4 regions of the Pseudoalteromonas maris genome follow, and region 3 is predicted to be linked to each of the others. Evidence: predicted binding sites of a transcription regulator. Region 3 holds the regulator's gene; each other region holds the start of a gene.

Region 1 (4,712 bases), on a different contig from region 3:
ACTACCACCTTGCACCGTGCGACCTGCACGAATGTTCGCATACAAAGCACGCGCGATAGACATCACTGAAACGCCATGGTGGTCATAAAAGTTTCTGTCTTCAACAACCAACAGCGTCTGTTTAAGTAAGTCAGGGAATTTATCAAGCGATACAAACTCACGGTCTTGAGTCTCATCGTTACCAATACGAGCTATTTGTACTGGTTCAAGACGCGCATTGTCCATGCGTTGACCGATATTATTTTTAACCGTCGCGAGCTTATCACCACTAAAGCGTAGCTCTATGATATGCGCTTGTTCCTGTGTATCTGCAAATTCAAACGCGCGACGGTATATGCGCAAACGTGTCGCACTTTGCTCGTATTGACCCGTATGCGTGAGCTTTGTTACTTGGGTGTAGTTGAGGCGCTTTAATTCCCACTCGACCTCATCCATAGACAAATACTGCCCGGGATAAAATGTCATAGCACGGGCATACACCTGAGCCGGTAGCTGCCATTTATTCCCTTCAAACTGACGCGTCACTTTGGCATCAAGATAAATCATGTACAAGGTGACACTTATCACGCTAACTAACGCAGCTTTGAACAAAACAGACAATGTGCGTTTAAAGACACGTTGCATCGGAGAATGAGACGAAGAGCTGTTATTTTTCTTCTTAGGATTTTTGCGTTTCTTAACAGGTGTTTTTTTAGGCGCCATAAGGTTGCTAATGCGTGGCTAAATAGAAATTTTTGGAAGCTTAGCATACTCAAGAGCAAAATTAATCGCTCTTGAGTACACCAAGACAGGGTGCAGGGTAATGTTAAGTAGAACTAACTTAACTGATACTGACTTAGGTGGCGCTTATTAGCCTATCTTGTTGTGATCCACAGCGCATGAATCATTGCTGGAACAAAGAACAAGAAACATAGAATAATGTTTATGATAAGGTCTTTGCCTGCACCCGCTTTTAAGAAAACCGCAACAGGTGGTAGAAAAATTGAAAGGATAATTAACAGTAGTTTATTCATTATTTTGAACCTCTTAAGGGGACTTCTGCTAGATTATAGACACAAAAAACGGCGAGTGAAAAGCTCGCCGTTAATTTAATTACTCGGTATTGTTAGTTTGAGCGTACCGACACAAACTCTGGGTATGCATCAATACCGCAATCGTGTTGGTCCATACCAGATAGCTCTTCTTCTTCGCCCACACGAATACCCATGGTTTTCTTAAGAATCGCCCATACAATGAATGATGTGACGAAGATGAAACCAAAGATACATACTAGGCCGATAAATTGAGTTAGGTAGTTTGCATCGCTATTTGATAGCGGCACTAACATCAGACCAATTGCGCCACACACACCGTGTACTGAAATGGCACCAACAGGGTCATCGATACGCGCTTTATCTAGGGCAACGATACTAAACACTACAGCGATACCACCGATTGCACCAAGTAGCACAGCAAGAAGCGGTGATGGTGAAGCTGGTTCTGCAGTGATTACTACAAGACCTGCAAGCGCACCGTTTAGGATCATGGTTAAGTCAGCTTTACCCCAATACGTTTTACATACCAATAGTGCTGCGATTGCACCTGCTGCAGCTGCAGCATTGGTGTTAAGCATGATTTTACCTACCGCTGTCGCGTTCTCAGCATCACTGATCAGTAGTTGTGAACCACCGTTAAAGCCGAACCAACCCATCCATAGGATAAATGTGCCCAGTGTCGCAAGTGGTAGGTTTGAGCCTGGAATTGGATAGATTTGGCCATTTTTACCGTATTTACCGCGACGCGCACCAAGCAGTAACACACCCGCTAGCGCTGCTGCAGCACCGGCACCGTGAACAATGCCTGAGCCAGCAAAATCAACAAAGCCCATTTCTGACAAGAAGCCACCGCCCCATGTCCAGTAACCTTCAATTGGGTATAGAAGACCTGTTAATACCACACAGAATACAAGGAAAGCCCACAGCTTCATGCGCTCAGCAACAGCGCCTGAGACAATTGACATCGCGGTTGCAACAAACACTACTTGGAAGAAAAAGTCAGACTCGAGTGCGTGGTCTGCATCGCTAGCTTGGCTGCCAATTAACGCACCGAAGCTTGGCAAAAAGCCGCCCTCTGCATTGTCTACATACATAATGTTGTAGCCAACAAGCAAGTACATGGTACACGCTATTGCATAAAGCGCGATATTCTTAGTAAGGATTTCTGTGGTGTTTTTAGAGCGTACAAGGCCCGCCTCTAACATGGCAAAACCTGCCGCCATCCACATAACTAATACGCCAGATATTAAGAAATAGAACGTATTGAGTGAAAACTGTAATTCAACAACTGTATTTTCCATGACTACGCCCCTTAAACCGCTTCTTCGTCAAGCTCACCAGTACGAATACGCACGATTTGCTCAAGATCATAAACAAAGATTTTACCGTCACCGATTTTGCCAGTAGAGGCAACGCGAGTAATAAGCTCAACCACACGCTCGACGTTTTCACTCAAAGTCGCAATTTCGATTTTTATTTTTGGAATGAAATCGACTTGATATTCCGCGCCACGATATAGCTCGGTGTGTCCACGCTGACGACCAAAGCCTTTCACGTCAACAACTGTCATCCCCTCGATTCCCAGCTCAGAAAGAGCTTCACGCACTTCATCAAGCTTAAATGGCTTAATGATGGCACTGATCATTTTCATATGGCCCCCTTCAGGCAACACTGATTTATTAATGTCCCAGTGATAAATCCAACCTTTGTGCCAACATTATTTTCCACATATAAAACATGAGGTTAACTTATTTGCAGAACAAAAAACGCACCATGTTGGTGCGTTAATTTTTTGTTACATACCAAATGTGTGCAACTAACTCGCAACATCGATACGCTCAATCCACAACTGCTTTTTCCCCTGTGCTTTGGCACGATACAGAGCCTGATCTGCACCAAGCAAGCAATTATCTAAACAGCTGTGCCCAAGCATCGCCAGACCAATACTGACTGATAATGAATACGGTTGCTCAGCGAGTAAAATCGGATTGCTCTTTAATTGTTCGTTAAAATCACTCAGTCGTTGTGTAAGGCCTGCAAATTCCTTTTCTGTGCAGCGTATCATCACCGCAAACTCCTCGCCCCCAAAGCGGGCAACAAGGTGTCCTTTAAAGTATTGCTGTAATCGTGCCGCCAACTGCTGCAATACTGAGTCACCAGCAAGGTGGCCGTAGTCGTCATTAATCTTTTTGAAATCATCTGCATCAATTAGTGCAATGGTGAAGTTGCTGTTGTCATTAGCGAACATTTTTTGCCCATGCTCTTGCAAATAGCGGCGATTATATAGTCCTGTAAGGTGATCTAACTCCGCTGCCGCCTTGAGCTCATCAAATAAATGCAGCTGCTCTACGGTTTGCATCACACGACAATGAAACTCTTCATTAGCGAACGGTTTAGTTAAAAAATCATTCGCACCATATTTTATAAACTTGGCAGACATACCATGACTGCCCGCCCCGGAAATACCAATAATGGCCAAATCGTCTCGTCCCCGATAATTACGCACTGCACGCACTAATTCGAAGCCATCCATAACGGGCATGGCATAGTCACACAGTAACAGTTTGATTTCAGGGTCTTGACGTAAAATGGCCAGTGCTTGTTCACCATCAGGTGCTTCAATCACTTCATAGAGTTGGCGCTCCAACAGGTGAGTGAGTATTTGCCTACTTAATTTAGAGTCATCAGCAACAAGCACCTTTAACCCTTTATTTCGCAATAATTGCGTAACCAATCGCACCGCATATAAATACGAGTCACGGTTATCTTTGACAACATAATCGATGACGCCTAACTCTAACATTTGCTGGCGTTGTGCTTCATCAAGGGTTGAGGTCAACACCACACTGGCCACTTGATGCTCAATAGTAAGTCGTACCGCATCACCCGTATCACAATCAGGCAGAGTCATATCAACCAAAGCTAAATCGTAAGTGTGTTGTTGCAACAGTTGTGAGGCTTGTTGGTAATCCCAAGCAAAATCTACATTTTTTATCAACGCTTTAGCAAATTGCTGGGTCAATAAATGACGCAATACTTGTTGTACTACTTTACTGTCTTCAATGATTAGAACGCGCGCCATAAGAGGACTCCGACATGGTAATTTATTATTAGTTTTTTGCGGCATCACAAATTTAAACACATTTTAGGCACAAGAGACACATTTTAGGCACAAAATTGCATACATGTTAACGCCTTAGCGCTTTGACATTAGGGGTGATGGCATCTAGGCTGCTGTTATTGTGTTTATTGGAGATAATTTTTGTGGCGAAAATAATGCTGTCTGGCGCAACAGGTCTACTTGGCCGTGCAATTTTTGCAAACCTAGGCACACATCACGACATCATTGGCTTGGGCTTTTCAAGAGCGCAGCCTCCCATTATTAAAGCTGATTTGCTTAATGAAAAAGAAGTATTCGAGCTATTTGACACCCACCGTCCAGACTTCTTTATTCACAGTGCCGCCGAACGCAATCCAGACAAGTTTGATGATGACCCCGAACAAGCCATTGAGTTAAATTGCGCTGTGACCGAATGTATCGCCAAATGCTGTGCACAATATCAGTGCAAACTCATTTTCATTAGCACCGATTATGTCTTTGATGGCCGCACTGCGCCTTATGATGAAGCCGCCATCCCTAATCCCTTAAATTTATACGGTGAGTCCAAAGCTCGCACA
Region 2 (4,712 bases), on a different contig from region 3:
TAAGCAAGCATTACCGGCGCTTCGAAGCCAGGTACTAGACGCTTGTATGAGTTAGTAGACGCGTTAGCGAATGCGTTGATTGCTTTAGCGTGTTTGATGATACCACCGATGTAGTAAAGCGCTTCTTCAGAAAGGCCGCCGTACTTGTCACCAGCAAAAAGGTTTTTGCCATCTTTAGCTAGTGATTGGTGACAGTGCATACCAGAACCGTTGTCGCCTACGATTGGCTTAGGCATGAACGTTGCTGTTTTGCCATAAGCGTGAGCCATGTTGTGAACAACATACTTAAGCTCTTGGATTTCGTCCGCCTTCAATACCATAGTGTTGAAGCGAGTCGCGATTTCGTTCTGACCAGCAGTTGCTACTTCGTGGTGGTGAGCTTCAACAACTTGACCCATTTCTTCTAGAACTAGGCAAGTCGCGCTACGCCAATCTTGTGATGAATCAACAGGAGCAACTGGGAAGTAACCACCTTTAACACCTGGACGGTGACCTGTGTTACCACCTTCGTAATCTTTGTCAGAGTTCCAACATGCTTCTTCAGCATCGATTTTGTACATTGAACCAGACATGTCTGATTTGTATTTAACATCGTCAAATAGGAAGAACTCTGGCTCTGGACCGAAAAGAATAGTATCAGCGATACCTGTAGAGCGCATATACTCTTCAGCACGCTTAGCAACAGAGCGAGGGTCACGCTCATAACCTTGTAGAGTTGAAGGCTCAACGACGTCACAACGAACGATAAGCGTTGTTTCTTCTGCGAATGGGTCAAGTTTTGCACTTTCTGGATCAGGCATTAGCACCATGTCTGATTCGTTGATGCCTTTCCAACCTGCGATTGAAGAACCATCGAACATTTTGCCGTCTTCGAAGAAGTCTTCGTCAGCTTGGTGATGAGGAATAGAAACGTGCTGTTCTTTACCTTTAGTGTCGGTAAAACGAAGATCTACGAACTTAACGTCATTTTCTTTAATAAAAGTTAAAACCGATTGTGACATGTGTCCTCCAACATAGGGATTTTTGTGTGCTGCATATTACTGCATTTGTGCACTAGTAAGCGCAAATCGTGCCAACTTTGTAAGTGACTATTGTGTATATGGTTTTTTGCACATACCGAATTTCAAATAAGGTTTTTGCACTTATTTGGTGCGCAATTGCTTCATTGTAGTGCAGATATTTTAAATTGCGATGACAGCTAAGGAATATAAATTTACCTAATTTAAAAAGAGCTTAAAAAAATAGTTTGTGTCTATTTTTTAATCAGTTAGGTGTAGCCAACTCAGATAAGTGCAATATAGTAGTAAAAATAATGTTGGATAAACTTTCATCTAGTGGCGTTATAAGGGATAATACGCGCCCTTTTAAACCCAACGCTGGTAGCAGTTTGCTGGGCGTGGATCATCTAGGAACAATGAGGCTTGCCTCCAAAGTAGATATATGAGCATCGAAAAGTTAAGAAATATCGCGATCATCGCGCACGTTGACCATGGTAAAACGACTCTGGTTGATAAATTGCTTGAGCAATCGGGCACACTGCAAACTCGCGGTGGTAACGAAGAGCGAGTGATGGATTCTAACGACATTGAAAAAGAGCGTGGAATTACCATCTTAGCTAAAAACACGGCAATCAACTGGAAAGATTACCACATCAACATCGTAGATACTCCGGGACACGCTGACTTCGGTGGTGAAGTAGAACGTGTTCTTTCGATGGCTGACTCAGTACTTCTGCTTGTAGATGCTCAAGAAGGCCCAATGCCACAAACTCGTTTCGTAACGCAAAAAGCGTTCGCGCAGGGTTTGAAGCCAATCGTTGTTATCAACAAAATTGACAAGCCAGGTGCACGTCCTGACTGGGTAATGGACCAAGTGTTCGACCTATTCGACAACCTAGGTGCAACAGACGAACAGTTAGATTTTAAAGTGATCTACGCGTCAGCTATCAATGGTTGGGCGACATTAGATTTAGATGAGCCTTCAGACACAATGGAACCAATGTTTGAAGCGATCATCAACGAAGTCGAAGCGCCAGACGCGGACCCTGAAGGTCCATTGCAAATGCAAGTTTCTCAGCTTGATTACAACTCATACGTAGGTGTTATCGGTGTTGGTCGTATCAAGCGTGGTACGGTTAAAGTGAACCAACAGGTAACCGTTATCGGTGCCGATGGTAAAACGCGCAACGGTAAAGTTGGCCAAGTTCTGACTTACCTAGGTCTTGATCGTCACGAAGCACAAGAAGCAACTGCGGGTGACATTATTGCCATTACCGGTCTTGGTGAGCTGAAAATCTCTGACACTATCTGTGATGTAAATACTGTTGAAGCACTTCCGCCGTTAAGCGTTGATGAGCCAACTGTTACCATGACTTTCTCAGTAAACACGTCACCGTTTGCTGGCCAAGAAGGTAAATACGTAACATCACGTAATATCCGTGAGCGTCTTGATGCTGAGCTGGTACACAACGTAGCACTTCGCGTAGAAGACACTGACAACCCTGATAGCTTCCGTGTATCAGGTCGTGGTGAATTGCACTTAGGCGTATTAATTGAAAACATGCGTCGTGAAGGCTATGAGCTTGCAGTATCACGCCCAGAAGTAATTCTTCGCGAAGTTGACGGTGAACTACAAGAACCGTACGAAACAGTAACGATTGACTGTGAAGACGAGCACCAAGGCTCAATCATGGAACAGCTTGGTTTGCGTAAAGCAGAAATGACTGACATGTCTCCAGATGGCAAAGGTCGTATCCGCATGGACTTCATGGTTCCTAGCCGTGGTCTTATCGGTTTCCAAACTGAGTTCATGACACTGACTTCAGGTTCTGGTTTGATGTACCACACGTTTGATCACTACGGTCCTCACAAAGGCGGTAAGATTGGTCAGCGTAAGAACGGTGTATTGATTGCGAACGCGCAAGGTAAAGCACTGACTAACGCACTATTCAACCTACAAGACCGTGGTAAGTTATTTATCGGTCACGGTGTTGAAGTGTACGAAGGTATGGTTATCGGTATTCACAGCCGTGATAACGACCTTACTGTTAATGCGCTTAAAGGTAAGCAGTTAACAAACGTACGTGCATCAGGTACTGACGAAGCACAAACACTTGTTCCACCTATTAAGATGACGCTTGAGCAAGCGCTTGAGTTTATCGACGATGACGAACTAGTAGAAGTAACACCTGAAAGCATCCGTATTCGCAAGAAGCTATTGACTGAAAGTGATCGTAAGCGCGCATCACGTGAAAGCAAAAAGAGCTAATTACAGCGAATGACAAAAAGCCCGCTATCAAGCGGGCTTTTTTGTGCGTGACCTTAACCGTCTCTACCGTCAATTCTTGGGCGAAAGACAATACCCGCGTAGCGGACCACATAGCAGCCATACGCTATACTCCACAACAACGCAGAAGCCATAATGAATGTCTGATAATACGCGCTCAAAGCAGGAGCTAGCAGGCGTATAACAAGTGTCACAAGCATTATCGCGAATGCCACTGTCATCATCGGGCCGACTTTTATCATACGGCCAGTATGCCCAAGCGATACTCTTGAAATCATAGCCAGCACCATCATGCCAATACCGCCGACGGTTATCGCGTGATAGGCCATTGAAACTGAACTGAGCAGTGCCAGATAATATAAACCGAGTAACACCAAACCGATACAAATAGCCCAATAGCTCACGTGCAGCGGCCACACCAGTGCACAGCCAAAGGTGACCCAAATACGCCAACGAACAGCGCGAATAAAGTTAATGACTCCAGCAAAGATAAATACACAGCCTGTCACGTTATCGTTTAACGATTGGGGAGAAATCGTCAGCAAAATGCAGGCGAGCACACTGATAATTGCGGTTCTATCTAGCCATGAAATATTAGTAACGCGGGGTGTTTGTGTGCCGTTGGCCGTAAACATAGGGAACACACGCCCGCCCATAATCACCATCACTAACGTGATCATCATGACCATAATATGGCTGATGCTAATGAAATTCATATCGAGGTGGTTAAATCTGGCTGCATACATCAGAGCATTCAAGCAAGCCATCGCCAGCAAGATAGGGACGAAGAAGAGATTGCGCCACAAACGTGCCTTAATAATGGGTAAGCTTAAACACAGTGCTGCTAGCGGCAAATAAGCCAAGTCGAGGGTGACAATAATTGCGTTCGGTATTGTGCTTGGCAATGCAAGTAATAGTCGCGCACTGAGCCACAGCGCCACAAGCAACGCGAGCGGTTTACCTTTAACGCTGGGAACACCACTCCATGTTTGTACTGCCGTCAGCAAAAAGCCAGTAATGATGGCAACGGCGAACCCAAAGAGCATTTCATGTACATGCCAAAAGTAGCTTCCGCCAAGCGGGTTGAAGGGCAAATTTCCAGTAAAAGACAGCGCCCATATTGGCACGCTCAGCGCGCTAAATAATGCGCCTAGCCAAAATAATGGCCGAAAAGCCATGCGCATAATTGGCCAACCACGCGCTTGCTCACTGGGCTCTGCTATTTGCCCACTAGGGAGTAATATTGCCATACACACCTCTACCTATTTTATAATCTATTCAGACGCTTAGCTTTGCTGTATGTGCAAAAGCTGCATGAGCGCGGGCTGTTCTTGCTCATTGATTAAATCCGCCAGTGTAAAACCATCTAAATGAGCGAAAAAACATTCCATAGCCTGTGCGAGGATCCCTTTGAGCTGGCAAGCAGG
Region 3 (4,712 bases):
ATCGAACAAGTTAAAGCGACTGCTATTGAAATCGATATCGATGCACAGAAAATGGAATCAGAACAAGCCGTAGAATTACGGGGGCCAGATTTAGTGATCATTGGCCAAGGCTTGAAAGCCGATATCAATGCAGAGATAGTAGAACTGATAAAACATACGCGAACAGTATATTATGACCAATAAATTCAATGTATTAATTCTTGGTTTTGCGCTTGGTTTAAGTGCTTTCCAGTTACACGCAGAGCAAGTAGATGCCATCTCTAAGGTGTTTATTGACGCAGACAGACAACAAGCTCTAATCAAAGAAAACACCACCATATTTGATAAGAATGTGCATATAGTCCATGGTAACCGTGAAATAAAAGCGGATCGATTAGAAGCCCACCGCCGCCCTGAGCTTGGCGACAACAAACAATTACTGATCGCCACAGGCGACCCTGCGATGTATATCGAAACTATGGCAGACGGTAAGCAAATTACTGCATCAGCAAAAGAGATCCGCTATGACGTAGCCACACAAATGCTGCAAATCAAAGGCGATGCAAAAATTCAAATGGCGGATCAACAGATCGTCGCTGAAACTATCAGCTATGATATAGATAAGCAGACTATCAGCGCAGAAAAGGACAAAGACTCAAGCACACGTGTACGCACAACGCTTACACCGCAAGGTGAGCAGCAGCCACAAGAGAAGGAACAACCATGACCACACTGAAGGCGCAAAAGTTAGCAAAAAGCTACAAGGGCCGTGAAGTAGTAAAAGATGTGGGTTTAGAGGTAAAAGCAGGCAGCATTGTCGGTTTGCTTGGCCCTAATGGTGCGGGTAAAACCACAACCTTCTATATGATTGTTGGCTTGGTGCCGAGCGATAAAGGTATGATCAGTATTGATGAGCAAGATATCACGCTTTTACCAATGCACTCTCGTGCTCGCTTGGGGATAGGTTACTTACCGCAAGAGTCCTCAATTTTCAGAAAGCTTAGCGTATATCAAAATCTCATGGCGATTTTGGAAACCCGAAAAGATTTGGATAAAGCGGGTCGTGAAGAGGAGCTTGAGAGTTTGCTTGATGAGTTCAACATTCAGCACATTCGAGAATCACAGGGGATGGCTTTATCAGGCGGTGAACGCCGTCGCGTCGAAATTGCTCGCGCATTAGCCGCAAATCCGAAATTTATCCTGTTAGATGAACCTTTTGCTGGTGTCGACCCTATTTCGGTGTTAGATATAAAGAAAATTATTGAACACCTCCGTAATCGTGGCATTGGCGTACTTATCACTGACCACAATGTGCGTGAAACATTAGACGTGTGTGAAACAGCTTACATCGTTTCTCATGGTGAATTGATCGCCTCAGGGAGTCCTGAGGAGGTTCTGGCAGACCAAACCGTTCGTGATGTGTATTTAGGTGAACAATTTAGGTTATAACAATAAAAAGGATTGTTAGAGTACATGAGGCAATCATTACAGCTGCGCTTAGGCCAGCAATTAACAATGACTCCACAACTGCAGCAGGCCATTCGCCTGTTGCAACTCAGTACTTTGGATCTCCAGCAAGAAATTCAAGAAGCGCTAGACGCAAACCCTCTGCTTGAAGTCGAAGAGGAAAGTTATTCAGATAACAATGACAAGTCTGATAATGACCAAGACTCTCACAGCAATGGCGAAGACAAAAATGAGGTAGAAACTCAAACTTCAGACCAAATGGAGAGTTCTGATGCCATGAGCAGCGAGTCTATGGGCGATGACTTGCCCATGGATGTGTCGTGGGATGAATACATTAGCGCGGCCCCCGTGGCCTCTGCAGGCCCCATGCCTGATGACGAATCTGTGTATCAAGGTGAAACAACTGAAACCTTGCACGATTACTTGATGTGGCAACTCCAACTCACACCGTTTAGTCCAATTGATGAAGCCATTGCAACGGCTATCATTGAGGCCATCGACGATAACGGCTTACTGACGGTAACAACCGAAGACTTACTTGAAAGCCTTAATCACGAAGAGCAAGAAGAAGAGATTGAATTAGACGAAATTGAGGCGGTACTCAAACGTATTCAGTTATTTGATCCCGTGGGAATAGGCGCGCGCTCATTACAAGAATGCTTGTTGATCCAGCTCAATCAATTTTCACCTCAAACCCCTTGGCTTAGAGAAACGAAAGAGGTAATTTGTAATTACATTGATTTGCTAGGAAATCGCGACTATCGCACCTTGATGAAAAAGACTAAGCTTAAAGAAGCGCAGTTAAAAGAGGTGATGACACTGATACATAGTCTGAATCCAAAACCCGCCGCGACCATCGTTCGCGAAGAGTCGGAATACGTGATACCTGATGTGTCAGTGAAAAAAGTAAAGGGCCGCTGGGTGGTTGAATTGAACCCAGACAGCATGCCTAAAATACGCGTTAACGATCACTACGCTTCACTAGGGCGTAACTGTAAATCACAAAGTGACAGCCAATTTATTCGCTCTCACTTACAAGAGGCAAAATGGTTTATAAAGAGCCTGGAACAACGCAATGATACGCTACTCAAAGTAACTAATTGCATTGTTCAACAACAGCAGGCATTCTTTGAACATGGCGAAGAAGCGATGAAACCAATGGTCCTCAACGATGTGGCAGAAATGGTTGAAATGCACGAGTCAACAATCTCGCGCGTTACCACTCAGAAATACATGCACACACCTCGGGGAATATTTGAGCTTAAGTACTTCTTCTCCAGCCATGTGAATACTGAAAACGGAGGTGAATGCTCATCCACAGCGATAAGAGCATTGATCAAGAAGCTAGTAGCCGCTGAAAACCCAGCTAAGCCATTGAGCGATAGCAAAATTGCGGACATACTTGCAGAGCAAGGAATTAAAGTGGCTCGAAGAACGATTGCAAAATATCGTGAATCGTTAGCCATTCCACCGTCAAATCAGCGTAAAAGCTTGATATAGACGCAAGACAAGAAGGAAAATGCTTATGCAATTAAATCTTACCGGTCGTCATGTTGAAATCACAGACTCTCTTCGTAACTATGTAAATAGCAAATTTGCAAAACTTGAGCGTCATTTTGACCATATCAATAATGTGCATGTCATCCTTGATATTGAGAAACTCACACAAAAAGCAGAAGCAACTCTTCACGTAAATGGTGGCGAACTGTTCGCAACCGCGGAGCATCAAGATATGTATGCGGCGATCGATGGCCTTATCGACAAATTGGATCGTCAAGTAATCAAACATAAAGAGAAATTGTCTCGACACTAATATGAGCCTAGAACATATTTTCTCAAAGGACTGCAGCAAAGCTGCGGTCCTTTTTAATAGCAAAAAAAGAATGCTGGAGTACCTTGCTCAGGTTGCTCATCAACATGCGCCTCACTTGAGCGAGCAAACACTGCTCGATGCGTTTTTAACGCGTGAAAAATTAGGTAGCACCGGCATAGGCCGCGGCATTGCTATCCCTCATGGCCGTTTGGAAGGCCTTGATGAAATCATCGCTTTAGTCGTTACCAGCAAAGAAGCCATCAATTTTGATGCGATTGATAACCGCCCTGTAGATATTTTTGTCGCACTGCTCGTACCAGATAACCAATGTGACCAACATCTCAAGACCTTAGCGAAAATAGCTGATAAACTCAAAGATAAACAACTGTGTAAACAACTTAGAGCCGTCACAAGCGATCAAGAGTTGTTTGAGCTGATCATCACCTAATTCTACTGCGTATAAGTGTGATGATTATTACGCATATATGCTTAGTGAGGGGTTAGAAATGGACTTGATAATCGTCAGTGGCCGTTCGGGATCAGGCAAATCCGTAGCGTTACGAGTTTTGGAAGACTTGGGCTACTACTGTGTTGATAATATCCCTGTTAACTTACTCCCCTCTCTGGTGCGCAGCGTCTCTGATAGTTACGACAAAATAGCGGTCAGCATTGACGTACGTAACTTACCCAAAGAAGAACAAGAGTTTAGCGATATCCTTGGATACCTACCTGAGTTCTCAAAGCCATCATTATTTTACCTCGATAGCGATGAGCAAACACTCATAAAGCGGTTCTCTGAAACTCGCCGTTTACACCCTCTATCAATGCAAAATTTGCCACTGGATATCGCCATCAAGGAAGAGAAAAAGTTGCTCGATGTGCTTATCTCACACGCAAACTTCATCATTGATACCAGTGAGCTGAGTGTGCATCAATTAGCAGAGATGATCCGCGAAAAGGTTATGGGCAAAAAGGACAAACCCTTGCTTATTACCTTTGAATCATTTGGCTTTAAACACGGTATTCCAAAAAATGCTGACTATGTATTCGATGCGCGTTTCCTCCCTAACCCGCACTGGGAGCCTGATTTAAAACCGCTAACTGGCCTTGACCAACCCGTGAAAGATTACCTTTCTAGCGACAGCATAGTGCAAAAATTTACCTGGCAGATTCAAACATTTGTACAAACGTGGCTGCCTCATCTCGAGCGCAACAATCGTAGTTATTTGACCATAGCCATTGGCTGTACGGGAGGTCAGCATCGTTCAGTATACCTAGCTCAAACGCTCGGTGAGCGCTTCATGGATACCTACCCTAATGTCAAAATACGTCATCGCGAACAGGAAAAGTAACGGTGAAAGAAGGTACTTTCGTTATTCAAAACAAACTCGGCTTACATGCAAGAGCGGCATCACAACTTGCGCAGCTAGCCATGAGTTTTGATGCTAAAATA
Region 4 (4,712 bases), on a different contig from region 3:
GGGCGATATCGTAGCTATCGAATCACCTTGCTACTTCGGCATTGTCGAAATGTTGGAAAGTTTAGGTGTAAAAGTGATTGAGATCCCATTGTGCCCGCAAGAAGGTATGTGTGTAGAGGACTTAGAGCGCGCATTCGCCCAACATGACATCAAAGCATGTATTGTATCCACGGCGATCAGCAATCCGCTCGGTTCAAGAATGAATGATGAGCGACGACAGCAATTAGTGCGGGTAATCGAAAGTCATGGAGCAGTACTCATTGAAGATGATGTATACGGTGAATTGGCGTATGAGAATCACGACCTTAAACCAGCTCAATATTACTCAAGTACGGGAAATGTGATTACCTGCTCTTCGTTTTCTAAAACGGCTGCTCCAAGTTACCGTATAGGTTGGCTTATCGCGAGCAAATATGCACCTAAGGCAAGGCGACTGAAGCGAGCAATGAGCTGCTCATCGTCGCTCATGAACCAATGGACATTAAGTGAATTTCTTAACAGCGGCGACTATGACAAAAATCTTAAAGTATTGCGCCAGCGCTTAGCACTTAACAAAGAGCGCATGAGGGCTTTGGTGCAAAAACATTTTCCTGAAGGTACACGCATGACTAATCCGCAGGGCGGTTGTGTGCTGTGGCTACAGTTACCTACACAGTTTGATGTGGTTGAGCTATTTCATGTTGCTTTGGATAACGGCATTAGTATCACGCCGGGTGCTATATTCAGTGCCACTGATAAATACCGCCAATGCATGCGGTTAAGCTTTGGTTTGGTTTGGAGTGATGAAGTAGAAAAGGCAGTAGCGCGGTTGGGCGCGCTCTGCCAGCAAGTGCGAAAGGGTAATTAGTTACTAAGCAGCTGATAGCTCTTAAGTTCAGGGATCATGGTGATCAGCTGTTGTTCTTGTGCGGCTAGCTCAGTGAAGGTAATGCATAGGGCGTCGGCACGCTTTTCAATGTTTGCAGCTTGCAGTTCAACACGCTGCTCAACTTGCTCACCAAGACGCTCCATACGTTGCTCGAATTCATCCATATCACCACCGGCACCAATCATTTGTGTGCCAAGTGATACGAGAATGCCACCGATAGATTGCAATACAGCTTGCTCCATGGCTTGTTCAAAGTCTTCATCGAACTGGTTTTCAATATCATTACCGAGTTGCTCAAAACTTTGTTTGCCCATAACAAAGGCGCCGTTTTGATAAAAAGTGTCTTCAATGTTTACACCAATTTGATCGACGAGCTCTGTTAGTGCGTCGTTGTGCTGAATGCCAAACGCTGCGCCAACTTCTTCAATGGCTACGCCCGCGATTTTCACGCCATCAAGGGCAATTTGAGCTACTTCCGGCATTTGCGTGCGCACACTATCAACGTAGTTTGCAACCGCTTCTTGTTGCTCTGAGGTCAGGTTCATTATTTCGCCATCAATTTCCAACTGACCATTTTCAAAGACTAGGTGCTGGTTATTGGCGTTGGTGATTTGTAGGCGTTGAGGCTCGATGCGAACGTCATTGGTAAATTCGATACTGCATTGTTCTGAGCCAAAAGAAATTGAATTATCATCTTTGGCAAATGCTGCGCCAGAAACACTCAATGCAGAGATAACAGCTAATGTGGTCGTTTTCATTGTTAAAATTCCTGTTGAAGTATTGACGAGCTAGACAATTCAATTTCGGTGCCAATTAATTTATTTGTTTTATTTCAGCGATTTATGATTTTTGTCGGGTAAGTGCAGTTTGTGAACTTAGTTAAATTAGCTAATATTTAGTCAAAATTTCACTTATTGGTTACGGCTGTCGTTGGGCTTTATATTCGTGGATATGTCCGAAAAGAAGATAAACGCTATCGTTTCATCGAAAAATTTTATGGAAACGATAAAAAGATCTCACTTTCAACATTTATCTTTAACAGCTATTAATTCACTCGATAGGGCGATGCCCTGTATTCGGTGCGCTACACCGTAGCTGCATTGATCTCTGTTTTGATTTATTGGAGTGTATTGTGGGTAAAACTTATTCCTATGATGCGTTTGAAGACGAGTTTGTTGAAGATGAATACGAAGCGATGGGACGCAATCAAAACGACCGTCGTAAGCGCAAAGTGAAAAAAAAGCTTGATGATTATTTAGAGCAGCGCAGGCTCAGAAAGAATCTCGGCGATGATGATTTTGACGACTATCTGAATGAAGAATAAAAAAGGGGCTTTATGCCCCTTTTTCCGTTAACGCAGCACGAAAAACACTGCCATAGCCAGTATGGTTGTGGCATAGATACTTTTTGTTTTATAAGCGGTAATAATCGCTATTGTTGCCGCTATGAGATAGGGATTGGTATAGCTGAGGTGCCATTGACCATCAGGCAACAATACAATAGGCACCCAAATAGCAGTGAGTACGGCTGGGGCGCTAAAACTTAAAAACCGCTGCAGCTTTGGGCCAACACTAAAGCCCAATGAGCGATGCAGAAATAGATAACGACTAGAGAAGGTAATGACGGCCATCATCAAAATGGTAGTGATCATGATGATGCACCTTTAGATAAAACGTAGCCGCAGCTCATTCCCAACAAAGCGCTGAACACCAGCCACATGTCTACCCCTAAAAACTTTAAGGTTGCGGCGCACACGCCCGAGACAATGACACACGCTAAGGTCGCTTTATTTTTAATGGATGGGATCACCAATGCAATGAAGGTGGTCGCAATGGCGAAGTCGAGACCTAAATCAGTTAAATCAGGCAACAGTGAACCTGCCACTATGCCTAGCAATGTCCAGATATTCCAAAAAACATAGAAGCTAAAGCCCGCGCTCAGTGCATAAATAAGGCGCGTTTTATTTTGGTACGCTTTGCGGTGGTGGGAAAAAGCAAAGAGTTCATCGGTAAGCACAAAGCTAACAGGGAGCCGCCACCTCAGCGGCTGTGCGATGACTTTTTGTCTTACCGCGAGGCCATATAAAAAATGCCGTGAGCTGATGATGAATGTGGTAATAGCAATGGTGAGCAATGGCGTGTTGTTGGCTATGAGTTCAATTGCTACCAGCTGTGCTGAACCTGCAAAAACCAGTAAGGACATAAGTTGGGCTTCGAGTGCGCTAAAGCCATTTTGCATCGCCAAAGAGCCACACAAAATACCCCAAGGTAATACGGCTAAATTGAGCGGCATCATATCGAGCTGTCCCTTTATAAACGCGGCGCGATGCAGCGTGCGTTGGTTCTTGCCATTATTATTGTGAGACATATAAAAACTGACCGCGTATATTTCGCTCTGTTCCCAGATTTTGGCATAATCAGTGGCGTTTAAAAAGAGACGGAGTGACTATGAAAGTTTGGGATGGGTTTGTACGGTTTTTTCATTGGGCGTTAGTGGCATGCCTAGCGGGGCTATATGTCTCTGCTGAGCAAGGGTTAATGGAGCTGCACTTTGTACTTGGCTATACAACCACCGCATTACTGGTTACACGGCTTGTTTGGGGCGTATTTGGTAGTGACACAGCGCGTTTATCGGCATTACTTAATGGTCCAAAAGCGGTGGTGCAGGCATTACGTTCGAGTGATGTGAACGCAGGTCATAATGCTGCTGGTGGTTATATGGTATTGCTGTTCTTTGTGCTTGTTTTAGTGCAGGTAACGACGGGATTTATGACTACCGACGATATCCTCACTGATGGACCGCTGGTGCAATATGTGCCTTACGCATGGGTAGAGTGGGCATCGTCTTGGCATAAACAGAATTTTGATCTGCTACTGATTGCTATCGGTCTGCATATTGCGGCGATTGTATTTTATGCTCTGCGCGGGAAGAAGCTGGTACCTGCCATGGTTACTGGGCGTAATAGCCAAATAAATCAAAAGGTTGTAATTAAACCAAGCTGGCCTGCATTTGTTATCTTTGTTGCTATTTTTGCACTCATTATGTTCACATGGGGCTATCAACCGTTCATCGCATTGTTTTAGCTCGTTTGTAAAGATTTGTTACAAATCTATAAGCTTATGATATTAATGCTTTTTAATTAGTTTTCATGGTGCTGAACGGTATTTAACTCCCTGTTTACATGTGTGTCATGTTGTCACGATTTTGTTTTTGTTTATAGTACACGTGGGATAAAACAAAAATGGAACAACTAGTTAGGAAGTGAAACATGAATAACAACAATATTCGTCTTAGCGCACTCGCGTTGGGCATCTCATCTGCATTGGTAAGCGCCCAAGCAGCCAGTGCAACCCTAGGTGAACAAACCAAACTATTCGACCCACAAAATAAGCCTCTAGTAGAAAGGCAAGTTGCTGAATTTAAAGAACAACAAAAGCAGGCTGAAGCCTGGCTCGTAGAGTTAAACGGCCAGCACCTATACAGCGTGAGCAAGCCTCAGCAGGCGGCTGCAAGTTCAGAAATTAATGATCTTCAGCAGCGCGTAATGAACGACATGCAAAACATGGACTTAAACGTTAATGTTTTGTTCCGTACTTCAAAGTTGGCTAATGCGCTTGTTGTTGATGGTGATGAAAATGAAATCCGTCAGCTTGAACAACACGAAGATGTGAAAGCCATCTACCCTGTGTACAACTACGAGCTAGGTGTTGCAGATAGTGCTGATTATGTAAAAGCGACGCCGTTGGTTGCTAATGGCATAGCAAGCGGAAGCGGCGTTAAAGTCGCCGTACTTGATACGGGTATTGACTACACTCACGCAGCGTTCGGTGGTGAGGGTACAGCC

What was found. The regulator sigma-54, encoded in region 3, starts transcription at its own class of promoters, with help from an activator protein. The targets are predictions, from matches to a motif close to GTTGGCACGNNNNTNGNNT.
Region 1: AAEU32_RS08820 (P-II family nitrogen regulator) is a predicted target of sigma-54. The motif match lies at 2,732-2,750, and genes of this name have one in related genera.
Region 2: glnA (glutamate--ammonia ligase) is a predicted target of sigma-54. The motif match lies at 1,059-1,077, and genes of this name have one in related genera.
Region 4: AAEU32_RS10460 (YggN family protein) is a predicted target of sigma-54. The motif match lies at 1,664-1,682, and genes of this name have one in related genera.

The regions. Positions count from the first base shown of each region.
Region 1 covers NZ_JBMMUF010000005.1:84,074-88,785, forward strand. The annotation lists gene mrcB (penicillin-binding protein 1B) at 1-702, opposite strand, end outside; gene AAEU32_RS08810 (YqaE/Pmp3 family membrane protein) at 855-1,013, opposite strand; gene AAEU32_RS08815 (ammonium transporter) at 1,106-2,335, opposite strand; gene AAEU32_RS08820 (P-II family nitrogen regulator) at 2,347-2,685, opposite strand; gene AAEU32_RS08825 (response regulator) at 2,851-4,116, opposite strand; gene AAEU32_RS08830 (dTDP-4-dehydrorhamnose reductase family protein) at 4,299-4,712, shown strand, end outside.
Region 2 covers NZ_JBMMUF010000004.1:14,861-19,572, forward strand. The annotation lists gene glnA (glutamate--ammonia ligase) at 1-1,001, opposite strand, end outside; gene typA (translational GTPase TypA) at 1,441-3,267, shown strand; gene AAEU32_RS06995 (NnrS family protein) at 3,321-4,535, opposite strand; gene AAEU32_RS07000 (Rrf2 family transcriptional regulator) at 4,572-4,712, opposite strand, start outside.
Region 3 covers NZ_JBMMUF010000003.1:294,098-298,809, forward strand. The annotation lists gene lptC (LPS export ABC transporter periplasmic protein LptC) at 1-183, shown strand, start outside; gene lptA (lipopolysaccharide transport periplasmic protein LptA) at 173-706, shown strand; gene lptB (LPS export ABC transporter ATP-binding protein) at 703-1,428, shown strand; gene AAEU32_RS06360 (RNA polymerase factor sigma-54) at 1,453-2,946, shown strand; gene hpf (ribosome hibernation promoting factor) at 2,972-3,259, shown strand; gene ptsN (PTS IIA-like nitrogen regulatory protein PtsN) at 3,261-3,707, shown strand; gene rapZ (RNase adapter RapZ) at 3,766-4,611, shown strand; gene AAEU32_RS06380 (HPr family phosphocarrier protein) at 4,614-4,712, shown strand, end outside.
Region 4 covers NZ_JBMMUF010000006.1:140,969-145,680, reverse strand. The annotation lists gene AAEU32_RS10465 (aminotransferase-like domain-containing protein) at 1-847, shown strand, start outside; gene AAEU32_RS10460 (YggN family protein) at 844-1,626, opposite strand; gene AAEU32_RS10455 (PA3496 family putative envelope integrity protein) at 2,001-2,192, shown strand; gene AAEU32_RS10450 (AzlD domain-containing protein) at 2,220-2,519, opposite strand; gene AAEU32_RS10445 (AzlC family ABC transporter permease) at 2,516-3,235, opposite strand; gene AAEU32_RS10440 (cytochrome b/b6 domain-containing protein) at 3,316-3,951, shown strand; gene AAEU32_RS10435 (S8 family serine peptidase) at 4,137-4,712, shown strand, end outside.